2 regions of the Faecalibacterium faecis genome follow, and region 1 is predicted to be linked to the other one. Evidence: predicted binding sites of a transcription regulator. Region 1 holds the regulator's gene; the other holds the start of a gene.
The links. Region 1 encodes HrcA, which represses chaperone genes, less so after heat shock. Its sites were predicted from a motif close to TGTTAGCACTCNNNNNNNNNGAGTGCTAACA; they were not measured.
Positions count from the first base shown of each region.

Region 1 (5,788 bases):
TGGCAAGCAGCTTTTTGCCCGGCTTCGGGTTGCGCTCCAGCACAATGACCTGTGCAGCGGGGGCACTTTGTGCCGCCGCCAGCGCGGCTGCAAGACCGGCGGCACCGCCGCCCAGAATGAGGATGTTCGGCATCCGGACACCTGCCTTTCTCAGTAGAATTTTAGGATCTGTCTTCATAAGCGGGGTGCTGTGCTTATGAAAACGGCTTTTTGTATCATTGTAGCAGAACCCTGCCGGAAACGCAACGAAGAGGCAGCTTTCCGTGCAGGTCTTTTTGCGCGGGGGCAGCAGGTATAAATGGCCCGGTCTGACAGATACTAGTGCTGCAGGCATTTTTAAGGAAACGGAGGAGCAAAAACATGAAAGCAACAGGAATCGTGCGCCGCATCGACGAGCTGGGCCGGGTGGTGATCCCAAAGGAGATCCGCCGCACCCAGCGCATCCGCCGCGGCGACCCGCTGGAGATCTTCACCACGGGCGACGGCGAGGTGATCTTTAAAAAGTATTCGCCCATTGGCGAGATGAACACAGTAGCGGCCCAGTATACCGAGGTGCTCAGCAAAAGCTTTGCGCTGACCGCACTGGTGGCCGACCGCGACCGCATCCTTACGGTGAGCGGCTCCGGCCGGCGGGAGCTGGCCGACCGCAGCATCAGCCAGCCGCTGGAAAAGCTGATGGATGGCCGCAGGCTGTACCAGAGCGAGGGCATTGCCGAAAAGTGCATCCTGCCCTGCGAAGGCTCGCCCCGAGCAGTGCTGTGTGCCGCACCCATCATTGCGGCGGGCGATGTGACCGGCGTGGTGGCCCTGCTGACCGAAGACCGCACGGCCACGCCGGATGCCGCCCAGCTCAAGGCCGTGAATGTGGCAGCGGCATTTCTGGCAAGGCAGATGGAAGAGTAAAGAACATGCCGGAGCGCTTTCCTTATAATAAGGAGGGCGCTTTCTTCGTTTATGACAGAATTATGAATCTTTTAAAACATTTTTCCAAGGGGCTTGACAGCACCGGAAAATTGGCTATAATGGTCTTAGCACTCAGGAACAAGGAGTGCTAAACAAACAAAGCGAACGCAAAAAGGAGGCAGGCGCTATGACGATGGATGCACGCAAGCAGCGAGTCTTGCAGGCGATCGTGGCGCTGTATGGTCTCGAAGGCGAGCCCGTTGGCAGCAGCGTGCTGGCAAACTACTTTGACATGGCAGTTTCCAGCGCAACGCTTCGCAATGAGATGGCGGCGCTGACAAAGCTGGGCCTGCTGGAGCAGCCCCACACCAGCGCGGGCCGTGTGCCCAGTGCCAAGGGCTACCGTTACTACCTTGATAATCTGCTGACCGACGATCAGCCGCTGGATCGTGTGAGCCGCGCCCGGGTGGATGCGGTGTTCGCAAGCCTCGACCATGAGCCGGAAAAGCTGGCCGCAGGTGCCGCCAAGGCGCTGGCCGCCATCAGCGGCTGCACCGCCGCCATCAGCACCCCGTGCGCCGAAGACCTGTGCATCGCCCACTATGAAGTGGTTCAGGTGGGCCGCAGCGCAGCGGCTGTGCTGGCCGTTACCACGGCCGGTTACGTTCGTACCCGTGTGGCACGGGTGCGCACCGGTCTTTCCCGCGAGAATGCGGCAGCACTTGCCGCACTGCTGAACCGCAACCTTACCTTTGTAGCGCCGGTGGATCTTTCCACCCGGCTGCTGGCAGAGCTGTGCAGCCAGATCGACCCGGAGCTGGTGCCCGTTATCAGTGCAGCGGCTGCCATCCTGCAGGATTCCGTCAAGCCCCACGTATTTCTGGGCGGCGAGCAGTATCTGCTGGACTGGCCCCAGCTGGACGGCAAGGTGGGCGACATCCTCACACTGCTGAACGACGAGGAGCAGGCCGCTGGCCTGATCGCACCTCCGGCAGAACGCAGTGAGAGCGTGCTGCTGGGCGAGGATCTGGAACCGCAGATCCCGGGTCTGTGCATCGTGAGCGACCGGTATCTGGTGGGCGGAGGCCTGTGGGGCTCCATTGCATTGATCGGCCCCACCCGGATGCCCTTCCAGAAGCTGATGCCGCTGCTGCATTACTTTGCAGACCAGCTGGGCGAGGGCATGAGCGGCAAACGAAAAGACACCCCACAGGCTGCCGTACCCCGGCGGACTGTGATCTATAAGGAGGATCTGGAATGAGCGAAGAAGCAAAAAAGACGGCTCCGGCTCAGGAAGCGGAGCAGCCCGAAACGGCTCCCGAGGAAAAGGCCCAGCAGGCAGCACCCGAACAGGAACCTGCTGCCGAAGCTGCCGACCCGAAGGATGACAAGAAGAAGGATGGCGGCTGGTTCAACAAGAAGGCCCGCGAGCTGGAAGCCGTAAAGGCAAAGCTGGACGCGGCCGAAGCCAACGCTGCACAGGCCAAAGACCAGCTGCTGCGCATGGCAGCGGAGTACGAGAACTACCGCAAGCGCTCCACCCGCGAAGCCGACCAGAAGTTCAACGATGGCATTTCCTTTGCGGTGAACCAGATCATTCCCATTCTGGATACGCTGGAGATGGCAGCCAACGCCCCCACCACCGACGAGAACTACAAAAAGGGCGTGACCATGACGCTGGACAAGGCCGCCAAGGCGCTGGATGCCCTCCATGTGGAGGAGATCGAGGCGCTGGGCAAGCCCTTTGATCCCAACTTCATGAATGCAGTGCAGCAGATCCCCGCCCCGGACGGACAGGAGAGCGGCACCGTCATCACGGTCTACCAGAAGGGCTACAAGCTGGGCGATAAGATCGTCCGCCATGCGACCGTTGTAGTGGCCGAATAACAAAGCAGAAACCCGAAAGGGTTTTGAATATAACATCCGCTTACAAACATTTGAGCATCACATAAACAATAAGATTTGTTCTTTCGAGAGGAGTTTTCATTATGAGTAAGATCATTGGTATCGACCTTGGTACTACCAACAGCTGCGTGGCTGTCATGGAGGGCGGCGAGCCCGTTGTTATCGCAAACTCTGAGGGTGCACGCACCACCCCGTCTGTGGTCGGCTTTACCAAGACCGGCGATCGTCTGGTGGGTCAGGTCGCAAAGCGTCAGGCCATCACCAACCCTGAGAACACCGTTGCTTCCATCAAGCGCTTCATGGGCACCGACCACAAGGTGACCCTGAACGGCAAGGAGTACACTCCCCAGCAGGTCAGCGCTATGATCCTGCAGAAGCTGAAGGCTGATGCCGAGGCTTATCTGGGCGAGCCTGTTACCGAGGCTGTCATTACCGTTCCTGCATACTTCAACGACAGCCAGCGTCAGGCTACCAAGGACGCAGGCACCATTGCAGGCCTGAACGTCAAGCGTATCATCAACGAGCCTACTGCCGCTTCTCTGGCATATGGCATCGATAAGGAAGAAGACCAGAAGATCATGGTCTACGATCTGGGCGGCGGTACCTTCGATGTGTCCATCATCGAGATGGGCGACGGCGTTACCGAGGTCCTGGCCACCAACGGTGATACCCATCTGGGCGGCGATGACTTCGATGAGCGCATCATCAACTGGATGGCAGATGCCTTCCAGACCGAGAACGGCATCGACCTGCGCAAGGACAAGATGGCTGCGCAGCGTTTGAAGGAAGCTGCCGAGAAGGCAAAGATCGAGCTGTCCAGCGCAATGAGCAGCCAGATCAACCTGCCCTTCATCACTGCCGATGCTACCGGCCCCAAGCACTTGGATATGACCCTGACCCGCGCAAAGTTCAATGAGCTGACCGCTGATCTGGTCGATCGCACCATGGGCCCCGTCCGCAAGGCTCTGCAGGATGCAGGCCTGCGTCCCTCTGACCTGAAGAAGGTTCTGATGGTCGGTGGTTCCACCCGTATCCCCGCTGTCTACGATGCAGTCAAGAAGGAACTGAACTGCGAGCCCTTCAAGGGCATCAACCCCGATGAGTGCGTGGCTGTGGGCGCTGCTATTCAGGGCGGCGTGCTGCAGGGCGATGTGAAGGGCCTGCTGCTGCTGGATGTCACCCCGCTGAGCCTGGGCATTGAAACTCTGGGCGGCGTGTGCACCAAGATCATCGACCGCAATACCACCATCCCCACCCACAAGAGTCAGGTGTTCTCCACCGCTGCAGACAACCAGCCCTCTGTTGAGGTCAACGTTCTGCAGGGCGAGCGTGAGTTCGCACGCGACAACAAGAGCCTGGGTGTCTTCCATCTGGACGGCATCGCTCCGGCTCCCCGTGGTGTGCCTCAGATCGAAGTTACCTTCGATATCGATGCAAACGGCATCGTGAAGGTCAGCGCAAAGGATCTGGGCACCGGCAAGGAGCAGAACATCACCATTACCGCTTCTACCAACATGTCCAAGGAGGACATCGACAAGGCTGTGAAGGAAGCTGAGCAGTTTGCTGCCGACGATAAGAAGAAGCGTGAAGAGGTCGATATCCGCAACGGTGCCGACCAGATGGTGTTCCAGACCGAGAAGATGCTGAAGGAGAACGGCGACAAGCTGCCCGCCGACGTGAAGAGCGAGGCCGAGAGCAAGCTGGCCGACCTGAAGACCGCTGTTCAGTCCGGCAACGTGGACGACATCAAGGCAAAGCAGGAAGCCCTGAGCCAGGTGTTCGAGAAGATGTATCAGGCAGCCGCTGCCGCACAGCAGGCCGCCGGTGCACAGCCCGGCCCCGACGCAGGTGCAAACAACCAGCAGAAGCCGGGTGATGACGGCGTTGTGGATGCCGACTTCAAGGAAGTCTGATAAAAAACACAGCAGTGTGTGCCCGGCCAAACCGGCGGACGCACGCGTGGAATAGCAAAAGCCGCTCCGGTTTTGCCGGAGCGGCTCTTGCTGGTTATAGAGCGAGGAACCAACCGGGGCGTTTCCCGGATCAAACGTTCCCGGAGAGGTGAGTGGATATGGCACAGGAAAAGCGTGATTACTACGAAGTGCTGGGGGTATCCAAGACTGCGACCGATGCCGAGATCAAAAAGGCATACCGCAAGCTTGCAATGAAATACCACCCGGACTATAACCCCGGCGATAAGAACGCCGAGGAAAAGTTCAAGGAAGTAAACGAAGCAAACGAGGTGCTTTCGGACCCGAAGAAGCGCCAGCTGTACGACCAGTACGGCTTTGCAGGTGTTGACCCTGCCTATGCAGCACAGAACGGCGGCGGCCCCGGTGCGGGCGGCTTTGGCGGTTTTGGCGGCGACGGCGTGGATCTGGGCGACATTTTCGGCGATATCTTTGGCGGCGGCTTCGGCGGCTTTGGCGGTTCGTCCCGTCAGGCGAACCCCAACGCACCGCGCAAGGGTCAGGATATCCGCGTGCGCATCACCCTGAGCTTTGACGAGGCCGTGCACGGCTGCAAGAAGAACATCACCATCACCCGCCAGCAGGAGTGCACCGAGTGCCACGGCAGCGGCTGTGCTGCCGGTTCCAGCCCCGAGACCTGCCCGGACTGCGGCGGCCGCGGCTTCGTGATCCGTCAGCAGCGCACCCCCTTTGGCGTGATGCAGACCCAGCAGCCCTGCTCCCGCTGTGGCGGCAAGGGCAAGCTGGTCAAGAATCCCTGCAAGGTCTGCCATGGCAGCGGCAAGGTGGCTGCTAAAAAGACGCTGGAGGTGTCCATCCCCATGGGCATCGACGACGACCAGAGCTTTGCACTGCGCGGCATGGGCGATGCCGGTGCAAACGGCGGTCCCTCCGGTGATGTGATCGTCATGGTCACGGTGCGCCCCAGCGAGGTGTTCCAGCGCGACGGCTACGATGTGTGGGTCACCGTGCCCATCACTTACAGTCAGGCCGTGCTGGGCGACACCGTG
Region 1 is NZ_JBBMEP010000008.1:61,924-67,711, forward strand. Features, by position in the region: gene WMO17_RS05660 (aminoacetone oxidase family FAD-binding enzyme) at 1-133, opposite strand, end outside; gene WMO17_RS05665 (stage V sporulation T C-terminal domain-containing protein) at 361-903, shown strand; gene hrcA (heat-inducible transcriptional repressor HrcA) at 1,091-2,164, shown strand; gene WMO17_RS05675 (nucleotide exchange factor GrpE) at 2,161-2,790, shown strand; gene dnaK (molecular chaperone DnaK) at 2,892-4,721, shown strand; gene dnaJ (molecular chaperone DnaJ) at 4,880-5,788, shown strand, end outside.

Region 2 (5,788 bases), on a different contig from region 1:
TTTATCGAGTGCTGAAGCCCGGCGGAATCTTTTTCATCTGTAACGAAGCAAACGGCGAAACGACAAAAGACGACAAATGGACGCAGATCATCGATGGCATGGCCATCTATACGGATACTGCATTGAAAGAGTATTTGGAAAAAGCAGGATTTTGTCAGATCCAAAGCCACAAAAATAAAAAGGGCTGGCTGTGCGTTACGGCGCAAAAGCGGTGAAAGAGTGTAAGGAGGACGGAGCATGGAACGAAAAGAAGCAATCCGCAGTGCCTACCGGCTGACAGGCGGCAATAATTTTTATGACAGTATGATCACCTGTTCCACCCTGAGCGGGAAAGCAGTGTGCCGTCTGGTGTGGGACATGAACAAGGTGGAAAACGATGCCTATCTGGAAAAGGCACTGTCCGGTATCCCGGAGCATTTTTCCGGCAAGCTGCTGGAGGTGCCGGTGGGCACCGGCATTCTGACCATACGATAAAACCAAAGGGAGTTCTGCCCGGACCTTCGTCCGTGACGGAACTCCCTTTTTTAGCTTTATAGAAAAACCATAAGTCATCTGCCACACTCAGCGGAGCAAAAACCACACACCCAGCAGGATCGCAAGAAAAATCAGGTTGGACAGGGTGAACAGCCCAAAATACCGCTTCTTCCCCTGTGGCAGCTCCCGTGCGATCTGCCGGTAGGAAATAAGACTGGCCATGGATGCGATCAAAGTGCCAAGACCTCCGAGATTGGTGCCGATGATAAGGGCTTGTGTCTCTGCCGTGAACCCGGACAGCAGCAGGGCGGCGGGAACATTACTGGTGACCTGCGAAGCAAGAACCGCCACAAGAACTTCCCGGCCGGTCAGAAACTCCTGCAGCCAGCCGGAAAAGGCCGGAATGCGCCCCAGATTGCCAATGAAGATGAAAAAAGCCACAAAGGTCAGAAGCAGGGAATAGTCCACTGCCCGTAAGGTGTGCGGGTCTGCAAAAAGAACGCAGACGAGTACAGCGGCAAAGGCAATGCCATAGGGCAGTACCCGGATCACGGACAGCAGGCAGACGGCAAACAGAACCAGATACAGCAGGATGATCTTCTGATCTCCCTGAGATGCAGAAGAAGAAACAAGCTCGTCCACGGAAAGGGCGTCAGAGGCTTTCCGGCAGACCAGCGCTGCCCAAGCCAGCAGCAGGAGCAGAGAGACCAGAGTGTAGGGCAGCATAAGAAGAACAAATCCCCCGATGCTCATGCCGCTTTTTCCGTAAAGATAGAGGTTCTGCGGGTTGCCGATGGGGGTCAGCATACTGCCAAGGTTTGCCGCAATGGTCTGCATACAGACCACCGGGATCAGAAGGGAGCGGCGGACATCCGCTCCCAGACGGCTCAGGACCACGAACGTAAAGGGGACGAAGGTCAGCAGGGAAACATCGTTGGTGATGAACATGCTTCCGAAAAAGCACAGCCCGACCAGTACCAGCGTCAGCTGAAAGGTGCTGTGGGTACGGGACAGCAATGCCCGGCCCAGTCCATCAAAAAAGCCCTGCCGCCGCAGCCCGGCCATGACCGTCATCAGGGAAAATAAAATCGCCAGCGTGCGCAGGTCGATGTAGCCGAGATACTGCGCATCCGGCAGAACAAAAAAGGCGGAGACAACGGCCAGCACAGCGGCTGCGGTGAGGACCGTTTCCTGCTGAATGAATTGTTTGAGTTTCATAGAGACACATCCTTGTAATTGTAAAGGCAGCCCTGCTGCGGTGCCGGACGGCCTTTCTTCGTATTTCAGAGCAGCAGCTCAAACGACCCGATCATCAGCGGCATTCTTCAATGTGGAAGATCGCTACTTTCCCGAAGAACGGATTGCAAGTGCGTGCAGCTTCCGGCTCAAATCGGCCAGACACCATGCGATTGCCATACCGCCGGCAATTCCAAGAGCGGCCAGAAAGGTCTGCTCTCCGAAATGCTCTGCAGCAGACAAATCATTGGAGACGACTGCGTTCATGCAGTAGTAGAGGGTGCTTCCGGGAATGAGGGGAATGGCAGCGGTGATGAAGAAAGGCGTAGAGGGTGCATTGCAGCATCGGGCAAGAATTTCGGCATACAGAGCGGCACAGAAACCGGCCAACAGATTGGCAAGAAAGACGCTGTGCAGGGTGTTGGCGGCAAGAAGATAAGCCAGCCATGCCAGAAGTCCGCCTACACCGGCGGCGGGTAAGTAGCGCCGGTTCAGATTGAAGATCAGTCCGAAACCGACCGAACCAAGGGCAGCACTGAGCAACTGCGAAAAAACCTGTATCATGCGGAAATTCCTCCCATCAACCAGATGGCGGCCATCATGCCGAGTGCAAGGGTGGCGGCCATCAGAATGGCTTCCACCAGTCGAAGAGAGCCGGAAATAATGTCCCCAAGTAAGATGTCCCGGATGGAATTTGTCAGCATGATGCCGGGAATCAGCAGCATGATGATACCAATCAGAACTTTATCGGCATGAAACTGCATCCCAAAGCGGCAGAGCAGCAGAGTGGAGACACCGCTGAGAAATGATGCTATAAACTGAAATTCTACGCCATTCATACAAAAAGGCGAGAGATAGCGCTCCATCCAGCAAATCAGAACGGCAATGCCGCCGGCCAGCAGGCCGTCCCAGAGATTTCCACCAAAGAAGATGGCAAAACTGGAAGCAGCCAACACACTGCCGGCAAGATGCAGTCTTGGGTCCGGATGCTGTGCCAGAATGGCATTCAGCTGGCGCTGAAACTCTTCTATGGAAGGAGGCGCTGTGCAGATACGGCGGCTGAGCGCATTGAGCTTTTCCAATGTCAGCAGGTCATTGCTGGCAGCGTGACGCAGGCGGCGGGTCTCGGTCTGCGGCGGCAGCGAGGGCATGGTAAGCGTGACCACGATGCTGGATGTGATCACGAATACATTCACATCTTCTGCCCCATAGGCGATTGCGATCCGGTTCAAAGTGTCCTCAACGCGGAATACTTCTGCGCCGCTGTTTTGTAAAGCTTCGCCCATTCGGACCAGAATGTGGAGAAAATGACTGATCTCGGTCTCTTCCACAATATCACGCTCTTTTCATCTCGGTTTCTACATTATTATAGCGGGTGGACCGGCAGAACGCAAGACGCTGCAAGGACAGAGAGACTTTTTGATAACTGCATTGTTTACGCGGGCAATGGATCGCCTGGTTCTGAAAAAACGGCTTGCATCCGTTCTGTCACAGCGAAAGACTACGATTGGAGAAGAAAAAATTGAATCCAGTGCAAACGATTTTGCCGAGAATTGCATGAAATATTATAAAAGTATTATTCTTTTGTGAATTTTAGCACTCTGCTATTGACACTGCTAATAAACAGTGTTATAACAGTGGCGTGCTCAGGAGAAAGGGGCATGAGGGAACCGCAAGGCTCCCGGGAAGACTCCGCTTCTGATGCACGATCTTGATTTTATGCCCGACCCGAACGCCGGGATTGGAGGGTTGTTTTATGTTTATGCCTGCTGTTTTCCATGAAAATCTGTTCGATGATTTCTTTGATCCGTTCTGGAACGACGGTGCGCTGGAGCGTGCAATGAATCGTGAAGAGCGTGAGACCTTCGGCAAGCGCGGCGCAAACATGATGAAAACCGATGTGAAGCAGACCGCCGATGGCAACTATGATGTGGCTGTTGACCTGCCCGGCTGCAAGAAGGAAGACGTTCAGATGGAGCTGAGTGACGGCTACCTGACCATTCAGGCCGTCCGCAACCACTCCAATGACGAGAAGGACAACAATGGCCGTTATCTGCGCCGTGAGACCTTCTCCGGTACCTGTGCCCGCAGCTTCTATGTGGGTGATGCCGTGAAGAAGGAGGACATCCACGCAAAGTTCGAGGATGGCATCCTGCACATCGTACTGCCCGCACCGCAGCAGCAGAAGGCTCTGCCTGCGAATCCCAATCTCATTGAAATCGAATAATGTTTGTGCATCGGTGTGAGGAACACCGGCGCATAGAACCAACCCCCGGAGAACCGTAAAAAGCTCTTCGGGGGTTTTTGTATTCTGACATCTTTTCGGAAGTGAAAAAGCGTGGTACCCACAACACCGACACACAAGAGGACGCAGCAGTCAATCTTTTTGAAACCGCCGTCAAACACGCATAAAAGCGAAAAGAACCCGTTTTCAACATCAAATTGAAGTGAAAGCGGGTTCTTTATTGAAGTGACACCAAGTTGTCACAAAATCACAGTTTTAGAAGGCCTGTGCATCATATTTATAGCGATATTTCGCCGTAAATTCGTTTCTACTTGATGGGATGAATTATTTCCGACTTGTCAGCCGGTTGAGCAGCATCACAGCCAGGACAATAACACCAATGACGAGAAGAATGCCGACCATGCCGATGAGCATCATGGGCAGGGTGGTCATCCACGAAGAAAGATGAAGCATAAGTGTACCTCCGTTAAGCCATCAGGGTCAGAATCAGGCCGCCTGCAATGACGGATGCGATCTGCCCCGAAACGTTGACGCTGATGGAGTACATCAGCAGGAAATTCTGGTTATCTTCTTCCAATCCCATCTTGTTGACCACACGGCCGCTCATGGGGAAGGCGGAGATGCCGGCTGCACCGATCATCGGGTTCAGTTTTTTGCCTTCGGGCAGGAACAGGTTCAGCAGCTTTGCAAACAGCACGCCGCCTGCGGTATCAAAAACGAAGGCTACCAGACCCAGTGCAAGGATGAGCAGAGTATCGGGCCGGACAAACTTGTCAGCAGTCATCTGTCCGGCCACGGTCAGGCCCAGCACGATGGTGATGAGGTTTGCCAGCACATTCTGCGCGGTTTCGCTGAGGGCGTTCAGTACGCCGCACTCCCGCAGCAGGTTGCCGAACATCAGAAAACCAACTAGAGCTACGCTGGCAGGAGCTACCATACCGGCAATGATGGTTACAACAATGGGGAACAGAATCTTCGTCAGCTGGCTGACATTGCCCTTTTCATAGGGCATCCGGATGCGGCGGTCCTTCTGGGTAGTCAGCAGTTTAATGACTGGCGGCTGCACGATGGGCACCAGAGCCATGTAACTGTACGCTGCCACCATGATGGCACCAAGGTACTGGGAGTTGAGGGTGTTAGCTACAAAAATGGCGGTGGGACCGTCCGCTGCACCAATGACAGCGATGGAAGCAGCATCCTTCAAATCAAAGAAGAAGCCTGCCAGAAACAGGGTGAAGAAAATACCAAACTGCGCTGCGGCACCAAAGAGCATGAGCCACGGTTTTTCCAGCAGGGGGCCAAAGTCGATCATAGCACCAATGCCGATGAAAAGCAGCAGGGGAAACAGCTCGTTGGACATGCCTGCTTCAAACAGGGCAGAAATGGGGCCTACGGTATCGCCCTGCGTGATGGCACCGGACAGCGGCAGATTGACCAGAATGGCACCAAAGCCCATGGGTAAAAGCAGGCTCGGCTCCATTTTTTTGGCGATGGCAAGGTAGATGAGCAATGCACCAATGCCCCACATCACCACCATCTGCCAAGTCAGGTTTCCAAAATTGGAAAACAGACTTGCGAATGTGTTCAGAAAGTTCATAGTTTTCTTGCCTCCTATTGTGCTCCGGTACGGTGACAAGAAAAAGAGACTCCTGCCACAGCACCTTGTCTGTGACAAAAGTCTCAAGCGAACACATGACATCGGGCATTTCTGCCGTGATGACGCTGCCATGCAGCAGTCTCCCGAAGAATAAGCCGGAACACTGCCCTTTACTCCCTTTTATCAGATGTATTAAAACAGAATATGGGAAAACTGTCAAGAAAAATACAGAAATC
Region 2 is NZ_JBBMEP010000020.1:28,732-34,519, reverse strand. Features, by position in the region: gene WMO17_RS10555 (class I SAM-dependent methyltransferase) at 1-215, shown strand, start outside; gene WMO17_RS10550 (hypothetical protein) at 238-474, shown strand; gene WMO17_RS10545 (SLC13 family permease) at 562-1,692, opposite strand; gene WMO17_RS10540 (threonine/serine exporter family protein) at 1,816-2,274, opposite strand; gene WMO17_RS10535 (threonine/serine exporter family protein) at 2,271-3,041, opposite strand; gene WMO17_RS10530 (Hsp20/alpha crystallin family protein) at 3,467-3,937, shown strand; gene WMO17_RS10525 (oxaloacetate decarboxylase) at 4,280-4,408, opposite strand; gene WMO17_RS10520 (sodium ion-translocating decarboxylase subunit beta) at 4,422-5,552, opposite strand.
Region 2: the regulator HrcA is predicted to act here: its motif matches at 3,302-3,332, upstream of WMO17_RS10530 (Hsp20/alpha crystallin family protein).